4 regions of the Nissabacter sp. SGAir0207 genome follow, and region 4 is predicted to be linked to each of the others. Evidence: predicted binding sites of a transcription regulator. Region 4 holds the regulator's gene; each other region holds the start of a gene.

Region 1 (2,201 bases), 1.8 Mb from region 4:
TCCGCGCGGAAGAAGATGGTGGTCTCTTTGTCGCCATTGGTCTGGGCGGCCAGTTGCGCCGTCAGCTGATCGCGCGCGATCGGCGTTTCGCCCACATACAGCTGCTTCTCGGCGTTCACGGTCACGAACAACGGCTTCTCCGGGCGCGGGGTTGGCTTGGAGGTGGAGGCCGGGAGGTTGACCCGCACATCCACCGTCGCCAGCGGCGCGGCCACCATGAAGATGATCAGCAGAACCAGCATGACGTCGATGAACGGCGTCACGTTGATCTCATGCATCTCACCACTTTCGTCCAGATCTTCGTTTAAACGCATGGCCATAACAGATTACCCCACCCGCCACTGCGGATTGGCCTTCGCCGGTTTGCTGCCAGCGCTGGCGGCCAGATCCAGGTCACGGCCCTGCAACAGCATGATCTGCGCAGCGACGTCGCCAATCAGGTGGCGATAGGAGGCGATCAGGCGGGCAAAGATGTTGTAGATCACCACGGCCGGGATCGCGGCCACCAGACCGATGGCGGTGGCCAGCAGCGCCTCAGCGATGCCCGGTGCCACGACGGCCAGGTTGGTGGTCTGGGTTTCGGCGATGCCGATAAAGCTGTTCATGATGCCCCACACGGTGCCGAACAGGCCGATAAACGGCGAGATGGCACCGATGGTCGCCAGGAAGCCGTTGCCGCGCCCCATGTGGCGGCCAGCAGCCGCAACACGGCGCTCCAGGCGGAAGCCGGTGCGATCTTTGATGCCAGCGTTGTCAGTGGACTCGGCGGAGAGCGCCAGCTCGTTTTGCGCGTCAGCCAGCAGGCGGGCGCTGATGCTCTTCTCGTCGAAGTTCTCAACAATGGCGGCGGCCTCGTTCAGTGAGGTGGCCGGGGCCAGCGCGCTCAGCTCGCGGCGCAGGCGGCGTTTGGCGGCAAACAGCTCACTGCCCTTGGCGAACAGGATCGCCCAGGTCACCACGGAGGCCAGCAGCAGGCCAATCATCACCGTTTTCACCACCGCGTCAGCGTGGTGGTACATGCCGAGCACCGAGAGATCCTGTGGGATAACCGGCTGGGCGCTGGAGGCAGCGGGCTGGCTGCCCGTGATGAGGGCAGGTGTGGCCGGGGCATCTGATGCCGGGGCAGTAGCAGCCACCGGGGCAGCGGCGGCGTCACCGCTTTCCGCGGCCAGTGCTGGCCCGCTCAGGCCCGCCAACAAAAACAGGGATACGAATGCCATACGCCAGCGGCGAGGAGAGTGCTGTGCCGCCGTTGTGGACAGGGCAGATTTCATTTTCATGCGAGCCGTATTCACGCTGCGCCTCCAACCAAAAATCGTCAATGTTGAGGAATTAATCAGTGCGGGATCATATCAAACGCAGCGGGGATTGATAGTAGTTCTCATTATTATTTACGTTACCGATAGATCAGGGCGGAAACAATAGGAATATCCATATGTAGCGGGCAAGCGAGCCACCCGCGCCCGGCGAAAGCAGGCGGCGGCAAGCGGTGTTTTTTTAGCCGCATCACACTTCCCACATCTGCCCCGGCACAGGCCGTGATGCAGATCCGATTTATTTTAAAAAGCCATTTCAACAAATTTTCAATATCATTTCAAAGCGTATAATCGTGTTAATAAAGTGTTTCAAAATCGCTGGTTTGTTGGTGCTTACTTCTATTCAAGCCCTCGCTTATCCAGCACTTCACCACCGCAAGATACCACCCTGTGTCTGACGAACAATAGCGGCGCGGCGATGCGCCCGATCCCTGGAGAGTCCTATGAACGTGCGTAAATCCCTGCTGGCGCTTAGCCTCTGTTCCGCCAGCCTGTTCCTCAGCGGCCAGGCCGTTGCCCAGACCATCAAGGCCGCCGACGTCCATCCGCAGGGTTACCCCAATGTGGTGGCGGTGCAGCACATGGGTGAGAAGCTGGAGAAGGCGACGGATGGGCGGCTGGAGATCAAAACCTTCCCCGGCGGCGTGCTCGGTGATGAGAAGCAGATGATTGAGCAGGCGCAGATTGGCGCCATCGATATCATCCGCGTCTCAATGGCACCGGTCGCCGCCATCTTGCCGGAGATTGAGGTCTTCACCCTGCCCTACGTGTTCCGCGACGAGGATCACCTGCACAAGGTGCTCGACAGCCAGATCGGCCAGGAGATCGGCAATAAAATCACCAACGATCCCAAATCGCGGCTGGTGTTCCTTGGCTGGATGGACT
Region 2 (2,201 bases), 1.2 Mb from region 4:
GGTCGCGCTGGTCTATAACGGCATCTCCCACGTGGTGATGATGGCCACGCCCAAGGATCTGGAGGCATTCGCCCTCGGCTTTTCGCTCTCCGAAGGGATCATTGAAGAGCCGCGCGACATTTTTGGCATCGACGTGCTGCCCTCCTGCAACGGCATTGAGGTGCAGATTGAGCTGTCGAGCCGCCGTTTCGCCGGGCTGAAAGAGCGCCGCCGCGCGATGGCTGGCCGCACCGGCTGCGGCGTGTGCGGCGTCGAGCAGCTGGGCGATCTCTTCCGCCCGCTGATGCCGCTGCCCTTCACCCAGCAGTTTGATCTGGCGAAGCTTGACGGTGCGCTGGCGGCGCTGAAGCAGGTGCAGCCGGTGGGCCAGTTGACCGGCTGCACCCACGCCGCCGCCTGGATTGCGCCGGAGGGCGAGCTGCTCGGCGGCTGTGAGGATGTGGGCCGCCACGTGGCGCTCGACAAGCTGCTCGGCGTGCGCAGCGGCAAGCCGGAGTGGCAGGCGGGCGCGGTGCTGGTCTCCAGCCGCGCCAGCTATGAGATGGTGCAGAAGGCGGCGATGTGCGGCGCGGAGATTTTGTTCGCTGTCTCCGCGGCCACCACGCTGGCGGTGGAGGTGGCCGAGCGCTGCAACCTGACGCTGGTGGGCTTTAGCAAGCCGGGCCGCGCCACCGTCTATACCCATCCGCAGCGCCTGCGCTGAGTGGCTTAGATCGATTTCCTCGCCATTATTTCCTCTCGTCATAAGTCACGGATGCCGCCCCGCCCCAGCGCTGGGGCGGTCTGAGATAATCATTTTCAATATCATTTAATTAACTATAATGATCCCACTGCTTACGCGGTGCTTGCACCTGTCCGGCGCCGCCCAACTACCATGGAGATGAAGAATATGAGTTACTCACTGCCATCCCTGCCTTACGCATACGACGCACTTGAGCCGCACTTCGACAAGCAGACGATGGAGATCCATCACACCAAACACCACCAGACTTACGTCAATAACGCCAACGCCGCGCTGGAAAGCCTGCCGGAACTGGCTGCGCTGCCGGTGGAAGAGCTGATCACCAAACTGGATCAGGTACCGGCTGACAAGAAGACCGCGCTGCGCAACAACGCGGGCGGCCACGCCAACCACAGCCTGTTCTGGAAAGGCCTGAAACTGGGCACCACCCTGCAAGGCGAACTGAAAGACGCGATCGAGCGCGATTTCGGCAGCATCGACAGCTTCAAAGAGACCTTTGAGAAAGCGGCAGCCACCCGTTTCGGTTCCGGCTGGGCGTGGCTGGTGCTGAAAGATGACGGCAAACTGGCCGTGGTCTCCACCGCTAACCAAGACAGCCCGCTGATGGGCGAAGCCGTCGCTGGCGCATCCGGCTTCCCGATTCTGGGTCTGGACGTGTGGGAGCACGCTTACTACCTGAAATACCAGAACAAACGCCCTGACTACATCAAGGCGTTCTGGAACGTGGTGAACTGGGACGAAGCTGCGGCACGTTTCGCAGCGAAGAAGTAATCCCGCCGCTGGCGGCCACCGGCCGCCCGTGACACCCGATGCCAGCGCTTGCGCTGGCATTTTTTTTGCCCCCGCCTATGCTGGAGGGGCAGCGGGCGCGGCCCGCACCCGAAGGGAGAGACCATGCACTACCCACAGGTATTTATTGGCGCCATCCAGGAGCATGAAGAGATGCGCCCCACCGCCCTGATCAAGCGTGCCGTTGAGGGGCGGATTTTGCTGACGCCGCTGGGGCTGGAGGGCGACGAGCAGGCCGAGACGCGGGTGCATGGCGGCCCGGATCGCGCCCTGTGCCACTTCCCGCGTGAGCACTACGCCCACCTGCGCCAAGCCTTCCCGGAGCGTTGCGAGCACTTCCAGCCGCCGGGTTTTGGCGAGAATATCTCGACGCTGGGGCTGACCGAGCAGAACGTGTTTATCGGTGACATTTTCCGCTGGGGCGAGGCGCTGATCCAGGTGACGCAGCCGCGCTCCCCCTGCTACAAGATCAACATCCACATGGGAGTGGCGCAGCTCTCCCACCATCTCCAGCAGAGCGGCCGCTGCGGCTGGCTCTACCGCGTGCTGTCGCCCGGCTACGTCGGTGACGCGCAGCCGCTGGCGCTGTTGACGCGCAACAGTGACATCAGCGTAGAAGAAGCGATTGCCATTGCCTTCCACCTGCCCTATGACGAGGAGCAGTACCGGC
Region 3 (2,201 bases), 480 kb from region 4:
ATGGGTCAAGAGTACGGCGACTGCGGCGATGCCACGCAGTACATGTATTGAATAGATCGTTTGTTTGCTGTCGCTCATGGGGTGATGGTATTCCGTTACATAAAAAAGAGCCGCCAACCGGCCATGCTGCCTAAAGTACGGCAAGAGTGATGAGTAGACATTGCGCTGGGGCAGCTTAAAAGGCTGGCGTGTTATGCACCTCACTTATTATTTGTAAATATTCTTTAAAAATTGCCTCAACAAATATCTGGAGAAGGAATTATTCGTTACCTAATAATGGGCCAATCAATAATTTCCCCAGAGCAGCACCTCACTCCACCTCAAGTCCAATTAAAATAAATGGTGCAAGAAATAGCCATCAATAGGATAGAAAAAAGAGGTAAAACATGTTGATAAAACTACTCCCTCACCTTGCCAATCGCCATCCTTCATTGGTAAAGAACAAACAGGCTAACGATTTTCCCGTTGTTCACGCGATTAATGTTTAGTGCTGACATCAATAAAAAAGCCCGCACAAGGCGGGCTTTTAGGGAGCAGCGGGATTATGCCGTCGGCTCTACGCCGGGGGTCATGTTTTTCAGCTCTTTGTCGACAAAGAACAAGCCGTTGCCGGTATTGCTCACCAGACCCAGCTTGTCGAGCACCGACTTGAACAGCTTCTCCTCTTCATGCTGCTCGGCCACATACCATTGCAGGAAGTTAAAGGTGGAGTAGTCCTGCAAAGTCATCGCCAGATGCGCCAGCTCGTTGATTTTGCCCGTGATCAGCTGCTCATGTTCATAGGTCTGGGCGAACAGCTCAGACAGAGAGGCAAACTCCACCGGCGGCGCGGCAATCGCGCCCAGCAGCGGCAGGGCACCGGTGTCGCTGACATAATCAAACAGACGCTGCATGTGCTCCATCTCTTCACGCGAATGGGCTTTCAGGAAGGCGGCGGCCCCCTCAAAACCCTTGTCGCTGCACCAGGCGCTCATTTGCAAGTAGAGGTTGGCGGAATAGAACTCCAGGTTCAGTTGTTCATTGAGGCGGCTGACCATCTCTGGCTTTAACATAGGTGCATCCTTAAATATGACAGGCGAAAGCGATGATTAATTTTGCGCATTATGCCGCCCCACGCCGCAAATAGAAACCATCAATCGGAAATTTTTTAAATAAAATTACAATCCATTGAATTTAATAGTTTATTTAATATGATAATGTCAATATAAAACTCGATTTAATTAATAAATGAGAACCATTACCCTGCCAGAAATTAATAAGGAGAATCGTTCTTATTTATATTCTTGCATGGCGGTTGCCAGGATTTCCTCTTTTTGTCGTGATGTTGCTGCCTTGCCATTTGGCCGGGCTTGCTTTATTTTTGCCGCAGCACAACCAACGCCCGGAGAGAGAGCAATGGGATACAACCTGGCTGAACGGCCTATCGAAGAGATGAACCGAATCAATGTGGATCTGGCGGCGTCCGGCGTGGCCTTCAAAGAGCGCTACAATATGCCGGTGGTGCCGGAACTGGTGGAGCGGGAACAGCCAGAAGCGCTGCGCGCCTACTTCCGCGAGCGTGTGGCCTTCTATCGCGGCGAGTCCTACAAATATTCCCGCCTGCCCTACGAACCCAAAAAGTAACTGCCGCCCCGGCCGGGGCGGTCATGCCTTGCCGGCAAAGCGATCCGTGGCGCGGATCAGGCGATCCAGAATGCCCGGCTCGTCGAAGGAGTGGCCAGCCCCCTCAATGATATGTAACTCCGCTTCTGGCCAGCGCTGCGCCAGATCCCAGGCATTCTGTACCTGACAGGCCATATCATAGCGGCCATGCACAATCACGCCCGGCAGGTGGCTGATGCGCGGCATCTCGTCCAGCAACTGATTGTCATGTTCCAGAAAGCCATTGTGGCTGAAGTAGTGGTTTTCGATGCGCGCGAACGCCAGGGCAAACTCATCTTCGCCAAAGGAGGCGGAGTTGATGGCGGGCATCAGCGTCACCGTCTCCCCTTCCCACAGGCTCCAGAGGCGTGCGGCTTCCAGCTGTACCTCCAGATCGCTGCTGGTCAGGCGACGCCGGTAGGCGGCAATCACATCCTGCCGCTCCTCCTCTGACAGAATCGACAGCACTCGCTCCCACTTATCCGGGAAGAAACGTGACGCCCCCTCTTGGTAGTACCATGCCAGCTCGCGCTGCCGCAGCGTAAAGATGCCGCGCAGCA
Region 4 (2,201 bases):
AAGAAGATCTGGAAAAGTTTGACATCCTGCTGCTGGGCATCCCGACCTGGTATTACGGCGAAGCGCAGTGTGACTGGGATGACTTCTTCCCGACGCTGGAAGAGATCGACTTCAACGGCAAGCTGGTGGCGCTGTTTGGCTGCGGCGACCAGGAAGATTACGCGGAGTACTTCTGCGACGCGATGGGCACCGTGCGTGACATCATCGAGCCGCGCGGCGCGACGCTGGTCGGCCACTGGCCGGTAGCTGGCTACCACTTTGAGGCCTCCAAGGGCCTGGCCGACGACAGCCACTTCATTGGTCTGGCCATTGACGAAGACCGCCAGCCGGAGCTGACCAACGAGCGCGTCGATGCTTGGGTGAAGCAGATCTCCGAAGAGCTGAGCCTGGCCGAGATCATCGGCTAAGCCCCCTCACGGCCCGGGGTGTCGATTTCTGACCGAACGGGCCGGATTTATCCCGCCAGACGCCAAAAGATCGGCTACAAGTTTGTAACTTTATACAGTATCGGGGTACACTGGCGCCGGTGTATTTCCTATCCATCAACGCGTTGCAACAGTGCATTAACAGTAGCGCGAACGGCGTTAACAGGCGGCGTTTTCTTTTGAACCCGTGAGTTCTATAATGAGACGCAATTAAAACCGTTGCGCCGCCTGATGTCATAGGCTGTATGCCTCAACGTGAATAGCATAGTAACAGGACAGAATCCGCATGACTGACAATAACACCGCATTAAAGAAGGCCGGCCTGAAAGTCACGCTTCCCAGACTTAAGATCCTGGAAGTGCTGCAAGATCCGGAATGCCATCATGTCAGTGCGGAAGATCTTTATAAGAAGCTGATTGATATGGGCGAAGAGATTGGTCTGGCCACGGTTTACCGCGTGCTGAACCAGTTCGACGACGCTGGCATCGTGACCCGTCACAACTTTGAAGGCGGCAAGTCCGTATTCGAGCTGACGCAGCAGCAGCACCACGATCACCTGATCTGCCTTGATTGCGGTAAAGTGATTGAATTCAGTGATGAATCTATTGAGATCCGCCAGCGTGAAATTGCCAAGAAACATGGCATCAAGCTGACCAACCATAGCCTCTACCTCTATGGTCATTGTGAAGCCGGTGATTGTCGCGAAAACGAAGGTTTGCACGACAAGTAACCAACCTGCGGGACGCAGGACGCCCCCCGCAGTATAAAGCTCCCGTCAGCACGGGAGCGGCAGGCAACTGCCAGTGAAAACCGCATTGATGCGGTTTTTTTTCGCCTGTTGTCCGCCCGGCGCGCTGGCCGGGCGGGACCATATCGTCAGAGGGCGACCTCCTCACTGCGGCTGACGCGCTTGCCATCCGGGCTGAGAGTGCGCACCCACGCCTTCTCCCCTACCGTGGGCTTGGCTTGCGGGTTATACGCCTGCCAGTTTTTGCCATCCACGGAGTATTGGATAACCAGCCCCGGCAGCGCCACGTTTGCCTCCAGCACGCCGGTATTGATGCGCGCGCCCGGCACGGGCAGCCGGTAGGCGACACCCTGCCGATCCAGCTTCGCGATCTCACGCTGCCCCATCAGGTTGGCGAAGCGCTGCCAGTCGGCGGCCAGTTGGTCACGGTTGACCCAATGGGTCTTGCCGCCCTGGAACTCCCGGCCAGGCTGGTACGGCAGTTCCCAGTCGGCGCGGTGCCAGGCGCGCTCCGCCAGCACCATCAGGCGCGGGTAGATGCGGTACTCCAGGTCGCTGTCGGTGCGGATGGTTTCGCTCCACGCCTGCCCGGACATGCCGTGCGCGCCCGGCCACGGGGCATCGCCGCGGGCGGTGAAGGCGTTGCCGTCGCGATCAACGGAGGTCTCGGCGTTCTGCGGCAGGTTGTCCGGCGCGAAGCTGAAGATCTTGGCTTCATCGCTGGCGCGCGTGGCCCAGTAGTAACCCGGCTCACGGGCGCTGACCTCGTAGGGTTTGTCAAAGTAGAGGTAGTCAGGGTTGGAGAGGGTGATCTCATAACCCTTGGCTGCCCACTCGCCGGCGGTCTGCGCCCCGCCCCAGTAGAGCGTATCCCAGAAGTTCACCCCCACACGCGGGGTGGCGAAGGCGCGGGCATCTTTCGCATCCTTCAGGCCATCCTGCCAGGCCTGCATCCGATCGATGCCGTGCGCCTTGACCAGCTTGCTGACCTCAATGGCAAAGTAGCTGGAGAGGTGGTCAAAGGCCGT

Evidence for each region. Region 4 encodes Fur, which represses iron uptake genes when iron is present. Its sites were predicted from a motif close to ATAATAATGAGAACNACTATCAA; they were not measured.
Region 1: a site for Fur is predicted at 1,369-1,391, ahead of exbB (tol-pal system-associated acyl-CoA thioesterase). Genes of this name have one in related genera too.
Region 2: a site for Fur is predicted at 786-808, ahead of sodA (superoxide dismutase [Mn]). Genes of this name have one in related genera too.
Region 3: a site for Fur is predicted at 1,259-1,281, ahead of ftnA (non-heme ferritin). Genes of this name have one in related genera too.

Annotation. Positions count from the first base shown of each region.
Region 1 is NZ_CP028035.1:577,054-579,254, reverse strand. Features, by position in the region: gene exbD (TonB system transport protein ExbD) at 1-320, opposite strand, end outside; gene exbB (tol-pal system-associated acyl-CoA thioesterase) at 327-1,274, opposite strand; gene C1N62_RS02555 (TRAP transporter substrate-binding protein) at 1,760-2,201, shown strand, end outside.
Region 2 is NZ_CP028035.1:41,249-43,449, reverse strand. Features, by position in the region: partial or broken gene fdhD (formate dehydrogenase accessory sulfurtransferase FdhD) at 1-703, shown strand, start outside; gene sodA (superoxide dismutase [Mn]) at 890-1,513, shown strand; gene yiiM (6-hydroxyaminopurine reductase) at 1,637-2,201, shown strand, end outside.
Region 3 is NZ_CP028035.1:2,253,329-2,255,529, forward strand. Features, by position in the region: gene C1N62_RS09825 (acyltransferase) at 1-78, opposite strand, end outside; gene ftnA (non-heme ferritin) at 543-1,052, opposite strand; gene C1N62_RS09835 (DNA polymerase III subunit theta) at 1,396-1,623, shown strand; gene pip (prolyl aminopeptidase) at 1,645-2,201, opposite strand, start outside.
Region 4 is NZ_CP028035.1:2,732,574-2,734,774, forward strand. Features, by position in the region: gene fldA (flavodoxin FldA) at 1-407, shown strand, start outside; gene fur (ferric iron uptake transcriptional regulator) at 712-1,155, shown strand; gene C1N62_RS12120 (beta-N-acetylhexosaminidase) at 1,302-2,201, opposite strand, start outside.